One region of the Mycobacterium sp. NGS59 genome, then DNA from elsewhere that is predicted to be linked to it. Evidence: predicted binding sites of a transcription regulator. Region 1 holds the regulator's gene; the other holds the start of a gene.
The links. Region 1 encodes LexA, which represses DNA repair genes until DNA is damaged. Its sites were predicted from a motif close to CGAACANNTGTTCG; they were not measured.

Region 1 (4,424 bases):
GGCTTGGCGGCTGGCGCGTTGGCCGTCACGCTGCTGGCGCCGACAGCGTCGGCGTCTCCGATCGGCGACGCCGAGGCGGCCATGATGGCCGCGTGGGAGAAGGCCGGCGGCGACACGTCCACGCTGGGCGCCCGGAAGGGCGACGTCTATCCCGTGGGCGACGGATTCGCGCTGGACTTCGACGGCGGCAAGATGTACTTCACGCCGGCTACCGGCGCCAAGTTCATGTTCGGCCCCATTCTGGACAAGTACGAATCTTTGGGCGGACCGGCGGGCAGCGACCTGGGATTTCCGTCCATCAACGAAGTTCCGGGCCTCGCCGGACCGGACAGCCGCGTCAGCACGTTCGCAGCCAGCGACAACCCGGTGATCTTCTGGACGCCCGACCACGGCGCGTTCGTGGTGCGTGGCGCGCTCAACGCCGCCTGGGACAAGCTGGGCAGCTCGGGCGGGGTGCTGGGCGCCCCGATCGGCGACGAGACCTATGACGCCGAGGTGACTTCGCAGAAGTTCACCGGTGGTGAGGTGTCCTGGAACCGCAAGACCAAGGAGTTCAGCACCAATCCGCCGGGCCTGGCCGAGCAGCTCAAGGGGCTGCAGGTGGCGATCGACCCCACCGCCGCCATCAACATGTCCTGGCGTGCCGCCGGCGGCGCCAACGGGCCGCTGGGCGCCAAGAAGGGCAACCAGTACCCGATCGGCGGCGACGGCGTCGCTCAGGACTTCAACGGCGGCAAGATCTTCTTCAGCCCGGCGACCGGCGCCAACGCCGTCGAGGGACCGATCCTGCAGAAGTATGAGGCGCTGGGCGGGCCGGTCAGCAGCGATCTGGGCTTCCCCGTCGCCAACGAGGCAGACGGCGGGATCACTCCAGCCAGCCGCGTCGCGACGTTCTCCGCGGCGGACAAGCCGGTGATCTTCTGGACCCCCGACCACGGCGCCTTCGTCGTGCGCGGGGCCATGAAGGCCGCGTGGGACAAGCTCAAGGGCGCCACCGGCAAACTCGGTGCGCCGGTGGCTGACCAGACGGTGGACGGTGACGTGGTGTCGCAGAAGTTCACCGGCGGCAAGATCTCCTGGAACCGCGCCAAGAACACCTTCAGCACCGATCCGGCGAATCTGGCGCCGCTGCTGTCCGGACTCCAGGTTTCGGGACAGAATCAGCCCAGCAATTCGGCCTCACCCCCGGCGGGCAAGAAGTTCACCTTCCACTGGTGGTGGCTGATCGCGGCCGTGCCGGTGCTGTTGCTGGTCCTGATGTGCGTGTTGGTGGTGTTGGGTCTGCGCAGGCGCCGCGCCGCGGGTCCCGATGCACCCGTCTTCGACCCGGACCCGGACCGCAACGCCGGTGTGGACTATGACCCCGGCGCGGAAGGGCGCTGGCCGCGCGAGGACATCGATTACGGTTCTGAGCGGTTCCCCCCGGCCGACGAGCACGACCAGCACGTCGAGGACCATCCCGACGCCGGCTCGGGAGCCCGGGTCAGCTGGTCCCGGGGTGGGGCGACGGCGGTCCTCCCGGTCGAGCAGGACGCCGACGACGACGAATTCACCCACGATGCCGACGAGAGCTACGACTCGTCCTCGTATGAGGAGTACGACGAGGACCCCGACGCGGTGGGCACCACGCCCATCCCGGTGGTGTCGCACGAGGGCTACGGGGAACCTTTCGAGGAGGAGCCGCGGGTTCCGGAACGGGTAGGGCCGGAGGACTACGTGCCCGAACTCTCGGCGCCACCGACGTACGTGCCGGACGCGGACGTCCCCGAAGTGCCGCACTCCCGGGAAGAGCCGGAAATCCCGGAAGTTCCGGAGATCCCGGAAATCGAGCCGGACGAGCCATACCTCGACGAATATGCGGGGGCCCGCTACCCGCAAGACGAACTCAGGGACGACGCGGAAGGCGAGTCACCCGACCTGGCGTCGCCACCGGACACCGATCCGGTGCCCGAGGCGAGAACGGGACGGCATGCGGCCGCGGACCCGGCCGGCTACGCCGCCGAAGCCGGCACGCCGTTCGGAGCGGCTCCGCAGGCCGAGGCGCCGGCGGCGGCACCGGCCGGCAGCGCCGCGGTGCGTCCGACGATCCACCTGCCGCTCGACGACGACCCCTACCGGGCCCCGGACGGCTATCCGATCAAGGCCAGCGCCCGGTTCGGTCTGTATTACACGCCCAACAGCGCGCTCTATCACGACACACTGGCCGAGATCTGGTTCGCCAACGAGGACGCCGCGCGCGCCAACGGTTTCGTCCGGGCCGACTGACGCCGGCGGCTACACCTTGCGGATGACGGTGACCACCTTGCCCAGCACGATCGCGTCGTTGCCGGGAATCGGGTCGAATGCCGGGTTGTGCGGCATCAGCCACACCTGACCGCCGGCCCGCTTGAATGTCTTGACGGTGGCCTCGCCGTCGATCATCGCCGCGACGATGTCGCCGTTGTCGGCGACGTTCTGCTGGCGCACCACCACCCAGTCCCCATCGCAGATGGCGGCTTCGACCATGGACTCACCGACGACCTTGAGCAGGAACAGCGTCCCTTCGCCGACCAGCTCGCGGGGTAGGGGGAAGACGTCCTCGACGGCCTCCTCGGCCAGGATCGGCCCGCCGGCGGCGATGCGTCCCAGCACTGGGACGAAAGTCGGCTCCGGCAACGCATCCGAACCCGCTACATCGGTGAGCGGAGGCGTCACCGTGTCGTCGGCGCTGCGCACGTCGACAGCACGCGGGCGGTTCGGGTCCCGCCGCAAGTAGCCCTTGCGCTCCAGGGTGCGCAGTTGGTGTGCCACCGAGGACGTCGACGTCAGACCGACGGCATCACCGATCTCCCGGATGCTCGGCGGATATCCGCGGGTGGTCACCGACGCGCGGATGACGTCCAGGATTGTTCGCTGTCGGTCAGTCAGCGTCGCATCGGCCGGGGTGTCGTTGCTGTCGCTCATGGCACTGAATGTAACCCCACTCCGTCCAAGAATCAAACATGTGTTCGACCGGCGTGTCGTCGCGCCGTCGAGGGCCGCCGATCTGCGGAAACAAAATGAATCACAAGTGTGTAACTTCGGCGCGTACCGGGTATCTGAAAGTCACCAGCTGGTTGCACCGACAAAAAACTTGTCGGTGGTGAGGTCTACGGTTTTGCTCGTGCGACACGCTCGCTCAAATGTTCGGTTGTCGAACACATGAGCGACTAGTGTCGAACACACGAGCGATAAGTAGTCGACCGGAGGGAAACGGCATGACACTCATCTACGCGGGTCCGCATCGCGCCAGCAACGCGCAGAGCCCGTTGAACAGGCCTCTGAACAGGCCGATTCGCGAGTTTCCCTCCTATCGGTCCGGTCAGCCACGGTCGAACAGGCCGGGCCCGTCGCGCCCGGCGGGCGCGCCGATGCGCTACTACGGCACCGGTGTCGCGAGGTCGACCGTTGTCCACCGCAGACGGCCGGTCAGTGTGGCAACCACGATCGGGCTGGCCCTGGCCGCCGGTGTCATCACCCTCTGGTTAGGGCTGATGGCCAACTTCGGCAGCATGGTCCACGGCGAATCGGTCGAGGCGGCGCCGCAGGTGCCCGCCGCGCTGGCGGTGGTGCGGGTCGAGCCGGGCGAGTCTCTGCAGGATCTCGCGGTCCGCGTGGCGCCGGGCGCACCCGTGCGCGACGTCGTCGAACGCATCCGTGACCTCAACGCGCTGGACTCCAGCGCGGTGACCGCAGGCCAGACCCTGATCGCACCGGTCGGCTGACCGGCCGCAACCCGGGCTCGGCAGGTCGCGCGGGTACTCTCGGGGTGTTCTGTTATCCGGACGTCACGGCGTGGCAAAGGAGCGGCCATTGCACTGCCCTTTCTGCCGGCATCCCGATTCCCGGGTCATTGACTCCCGGGAAACCGATGAAGGCCAGGCAATTCGCCGTCGCCGGTCGTGTCCGGAATGCGGACGCCGCTTCACCACCGTCGAGACCGCGGTGCTCGCAGTGGTCAAGCGCAGCGGCGTCACCGAGCCGTTCAGCCGGGAGAAAGTGATCAGTGGTGTGCGCCGCGCCTGCCAGGGGCGCCAGGTCGACGACGACGCGCTGAACCTGCTCGCCCAACAGGTGGAAGACGCGGTGCGGGCCGCCGGGCCGGAGGTCCCCAGCCATGAGGTCGGGCTGGCCATCCTGGGTCCGTTGCGCGAACTCGACGAAGTCGCCTACCTGCGCTTCGCCTCGGTGTACCGGTCCTTTTCCTCAGCCGACGATTTCGAACGCGAGATCGAGGCGCTGCGCGCGCACCGCAACGTATCGGCCCCGGGCTGAACGGCGTCTTCCGACCGATGGCCGCCCAACTTCATCCCGACGTCGCTGCGCTGGCGCCGCTGCTGGGTACCTGGGCGGGGCGTGGGGCGGGGGAGTACCCGACCATCGAGTCGTTCGAATACTTCGAAGAG
Region 2 (4,424 bases), on a different contig from region 1:
CGCCGCTCTGATGGCGGCCAAGTCCGTTGCCGTCGAGGTGATGTATTCCGGATTCGCGAGCACAAACGACATGACAGTCCTCCCGATAGACTGCCGCGCAGCTTACGCCGATCGCGCAGGGGTGGGCACAATTTTGCGCGATTGGTTGCGTTGTGCCGGATTGTGAAGCGGCAAGCGTTAATTCACGTCAGCGTCAGCTAATTCACGGGCCAGCCGGGCGGTGAAGTCGGCGACGTGGACCGGACTGTCCAGCGCGAACAGCGCGGCGGTGGCCCTGTCGCCGTCGTCGTTGTGCCGCACCACAATTGGGATCCCATCGTGGTGCACCGCATCGAAGGCGTCCTCGTCGGTGATGTCATCGCCGAGATAGATCGGCACCAGCGGTACCGACCCGCCGTCGGTCAAGTGCTCGATCACCCATCGCAGTGTCTTGCCCTTGTCCCAGTCGAGATCCGGACGCAGCTCGATGACTTCGCGCCCGGTCGTCACCCGCAACGCGTCGCGCCGGCCGGCCGTGCGCACCGCCGCAGCCACCTCCCCGACCCGGTCGCGGGCCGCGTTGCGATAGTGCACTGCCACGCCAAAACGCTTGTGTTCCACCACGACACCATCGATGGAGCCGAGTCGCTCGCGCAGCTGCCCCGCGGCTTCTTCGAGCACCGGGATGGCCGCCGCGGCGTCTTCGTTCTGATGATGAGTGCCGTCGGGTGCGGTCAGTTCGAATCCATGGCTGCCGGCGTACCAGATTCCGGGCAGACCCACTCGCTCGACGACGTCGGTCAGGTCGCGCCCGCTGAGCACCGCGACCGGGCACCGCGTCGCCAGTTCCCGCAGCGCCTCTGTCGTACCGGGCGCCGGCCGGGCCGCGTCGGGATCGTTGACGATGTCCGAGAGGGTCCCGTCGAAGTCGAAGAACACCGCGGGCCGCCGGACCGAGAAGTCGTCGGCCAGGCTGACGGACTGCAATGCATCCGGCAACTCCGACATCCGCCGGTCGCCGGTGCGCGCGTCGATCTCGTCGACGCCGGAGATGACCGCGTCTGCATCGTCGGACGCGGCGCCGACGGCGATCACCAGCGCGAAACCGGCGGCGCGGGCGGCCGTGACGCCGGACTCGCCCGCTGCGACGACGGCACAACGGCCCGAGCGCACCCCCAACCGTTGGGCGGCTTCGATCGCGGCGTCACCATTGGATGTGAAGACGCCGGTGCGCACGTGGATGTCGTGCAGACGGTCCGACACGGTGTCGGTGCCGGGCAGTGTGGCGTCGAACAAGACGGCATCGATGCGTCGCGGGTCGATGGTGACCGACATGCACCCACCTTCTCACGGTGGACCGCCGAGGGGTCAGCGGCGGCGCGCTCGCACCGGCACCGCCGAGGGCCGCGGCACCCGGCGCGCCGGCACCCGGCCCGGACGCTTGCGCCGACGGTCGAAAGGCAGCACCGAGTCCTGACCGAGCGCAAGCAGCCGCGCCATGCCCAGTTCGATCCCGCCGGCAAGCCGCGCGAGGTCGGCTGCGGTGTGGTAGTCGGCGATGAGACCGAACACCAGCTCGTCGGCGTAGCCGATCACCGAGATCCTGGTGCTGAACTCGGGTGCGGTCGGCGGGATCGGCAACAATCGCTCCAGTTGTCGGCCCATCAACCGCAGCCGTTCCCGCGGTCCGAAGGCATGGATGGCCAGCGTGACGGTGTGTTGTCCGGGCGGCCGTATCAAGGACTGAACAGCCTTGGCGCACAACTTGAATGGCGAGGGGAACGGCTGGCTGGCCCGGTTCGGTTCCGGGCGCACTGCCCGCAGTTGCCGCAACGGGTCCTCGTGGTCGACCGGCAGGAAGGGCAAGACTGCACCGACCGTGCGCACCGAGTCCGAGCGGGGCTGGTGGCCGTGCTGGACCAGCACGCCGCGAAAGCCCTCGGTGATGGCCGCGACCGCGACCTCGTCGGCGCTCACCCCGAACTTGCGGGCCATCCGGTCCACGGCGGCGCGAGGAACCCGCACCGCGCGGTAATGCCGAAGGGTGTTCACCGGGCCGGCCGGTTCGGGCCACGTCATCACCGTGGCCGCGGCGCTGACGGCGGCTTTCGCGATGTCCAGTGGGGTCTGCATCAGGGTGTGCACCCAGCTTGGCCTATCGGCGCCAGGGTCCGAATCCCGTTGTCCGGCAACGGTATCGGCGAATGCTTCGCTGTCAGCCTCGTCACAGAGCCGCGCCAGCAGGTGGGCCGGCGGGATGGCGTGGGCGATGCTGTGGTCGACCTTCATCAAGATCGCCCATCGATTGCCCTCGAGGCGTTCGATGACCCAGCACTCCCAGCGCGGTCCGTTCACGTCGAGGGGACGCTCGAGCGCGTGGGCGATGGCCCGGAACAGTGCTGCGTCGTCACCGGGCTGCGGCAGGGCTACCCGGTGGACCTGCCCGGGCCCGTCGAAGCCCAGCTGGATCCGTTCGGCCAGCAAATTCCTGATCAACTCGTGGCCGGGTTTGGATCCGGCGATGACGGCAACCGCACCGGTTGCCATGCCTGCGTGTCGGTCGCGTTCTGGAGTCCTGAAGGACCCCGCCTCCGAAGTCGTCGTTCCTGCCATGCCCAGTCCCCACCGTGTTTGTTCAAGTTGTACCAGTATCCGGGTGGGTCATGCGCATCGACAGAACGGTCAGGTTAAGAGTGTGTTGTCCAGTTGAAGATGCGTTTAACTGCGACGATGTGCCGCTGAGGCTATTGGCCGCAAATTGTTTCAATAGCGTTCCGAAGCTGTTCCGATGACGAACACAGACCGGTGGGTGCGCGTTCGCACATCGAACAGACGTTCGATACACTGGCGTCATGGGGTGGCACAACGGCCCGCCGAGTTGGGCCGAAATGGAGCGGGTTCTCGATAGCAAGCCGCGTCATGCCGGGATGCCCGCTCCGTTCGGTCCTCCCGAAGATGGTCCGCTGTCGCTCAAACGGGAAGCGTATTCAGCAAAAACACACGGACAACGACACCGTTCCTCCGTGGCGTACGCCGAGTTGCATGCGCATTCTGCATACAGCTTTCTGGACGGGGCCAGCACCCCGGAGGAACTGGCCGAGGAGGCCGCCCGGCTGGACCTGCGCGCGCTGGCGCTGACCGACCACGACGGGCTGTACGGGGCGGTGCGGTTCGCCGAAGCCGCGGGTGAACTCGGTGTGCGCACGGTATTCGGCGCCGAGCTGTCGCTGTCGTCGGTGGCGCGCACCGAGCGACCGGACCCGGCCGGCCCGCATCTGTTGGTGCTGGCACGGGGACCCGAAGGGTACCGGCGGTTGTCCCGGCAACTTGCCGTCGCGCATCTGGCCGGTGGTGAGAAAGGCAAACTGCGCTACGATTTCGACGCACTGACCGAGGCGGCCGGCGGGCACTGGCATATTCTGACCGGCTGCCGCAAAGGGCATGTGCGACAGGCGCTTTCCGAAGGTGGCCCGGAATCGGCGCGGCGGGCGCTGGCCGATCTGGTGGATCGGTTCGGCGCCGGCCGGGTCAGCATCGAGCTGACCCATCACGGTCAACCGCTCGACGACGAACGCAACGCGATGCTGGCCGGACTGGCGCCGCATTTCGGCGTCGGCGTCGTCGCCACCACCGGGGCGCACTTCGCCCATCCATCCCGTCGGCGATTGGCCATGGCCATGGGTGCGATCCGGGCCCGGCAGTCTCTGGACGCGGCCGCCGGCTGGCTGGCTCCGCTCGGTGGTTCGCATCTGCGCTCGGGTGAGGAGATGGCGCGGCTTTTCGCGCAGTGCCCCGAGGCGGTGACCGCGGCCGCCGAACTCGGCGAGCAGTGTGCGTTCGGCCTCGCGCTGATCGCACCGCAGCTGCCGCCGTTCGACGTCCCCGACGGGCACACCGAGGACAGCTGGTTGCGTGCGTTGACCATGGTGGGCGCGACCGACCGCTACGGGCCGGCCGGGCGGGCGGCGAAAGCCTACGACCAGATCGAGCACGAACTCAAAGTCATTGCCCAGCTGCGGTTCCCGGGCTACTTCCTGGTGGTCGACGACATCACCCGGTTCTGCCGGCGCAACGACATCCTGTGCCAGGGCAGGGGATCGGCGGCCAATTCCGCGGTGTGCTACGCCCTCGGAGTGACCGCCGTCGACCCGATAGCCAACGACTTGTTGTTCGAACGCTTTCTGTCGCCCGCCCGCGACGGCCCCCCCGACATCGACATCGACATCGAGTCCGACCAGCGCGAGAAAGTCATCCAGTACGTCTACGACAAGTACGGCCGGGACTATGCCGCCCAGGTCGCCAATGTCATCACCTACCGGCCGCGCAGCGCGGTGCGCGACATGGCCCGCGCCCTGGGTTTCTCGCAGGGCCAACAGGACGCGTGGAGTAAGCAGATCAGCCATTGGTCCGGGCAGCCCGTCGACATCGAAGGCATCCCGGAAGGA

Region 2: a site for LexA is predicted at 2,805-2,818, ahead of AC5Y46_RS14700 (error-prone DNA polymerase). Genes of this name have one in related genera too.

What each region holds. Positions count from the first base shown of each region.
Region 1 covers NZ_JCALCN010000004.1:41,344-45,767, reverse strand. The annotation lists gene AC5Y46_RS06770 (LGFP repeat-containing protein) at 1-2,265, shown strand, start outside; gene lexA (transcriptional repressor LexA) at 2,275-2,943, opposite strand; gene AC5Y46_RS06760 (LysM peptidoglycan-binding domain-containing protein) at 3,237-3,743, shown strand; gene nrdR (transcriptional regulator NrdR) at 3,832-4,293, shown strand; gene AC5Y46_RS06750 (peroxynitrite isomerase) at 4,311-4,424, shown strand, end outside.
Region 2 covers NZ_JCALCN010000011.1:121,780-126,203, forward strand. The annotation lists gene AC5Y46_RS14685 (PE family protein) at 1-72, opposite strand, end outside; gene otsB (trehalose-phosphatase) at 178-1,314, opposite strand; gene AC5Y46_RS14695 (wax ester/triacylglycerol synthase domain-containing protein) at 1,348-2,592, opposite strand; gene AC5Y46_RS14700 (error-prone DNA polymerase) at 2,832-4,424, shown strand, end outside.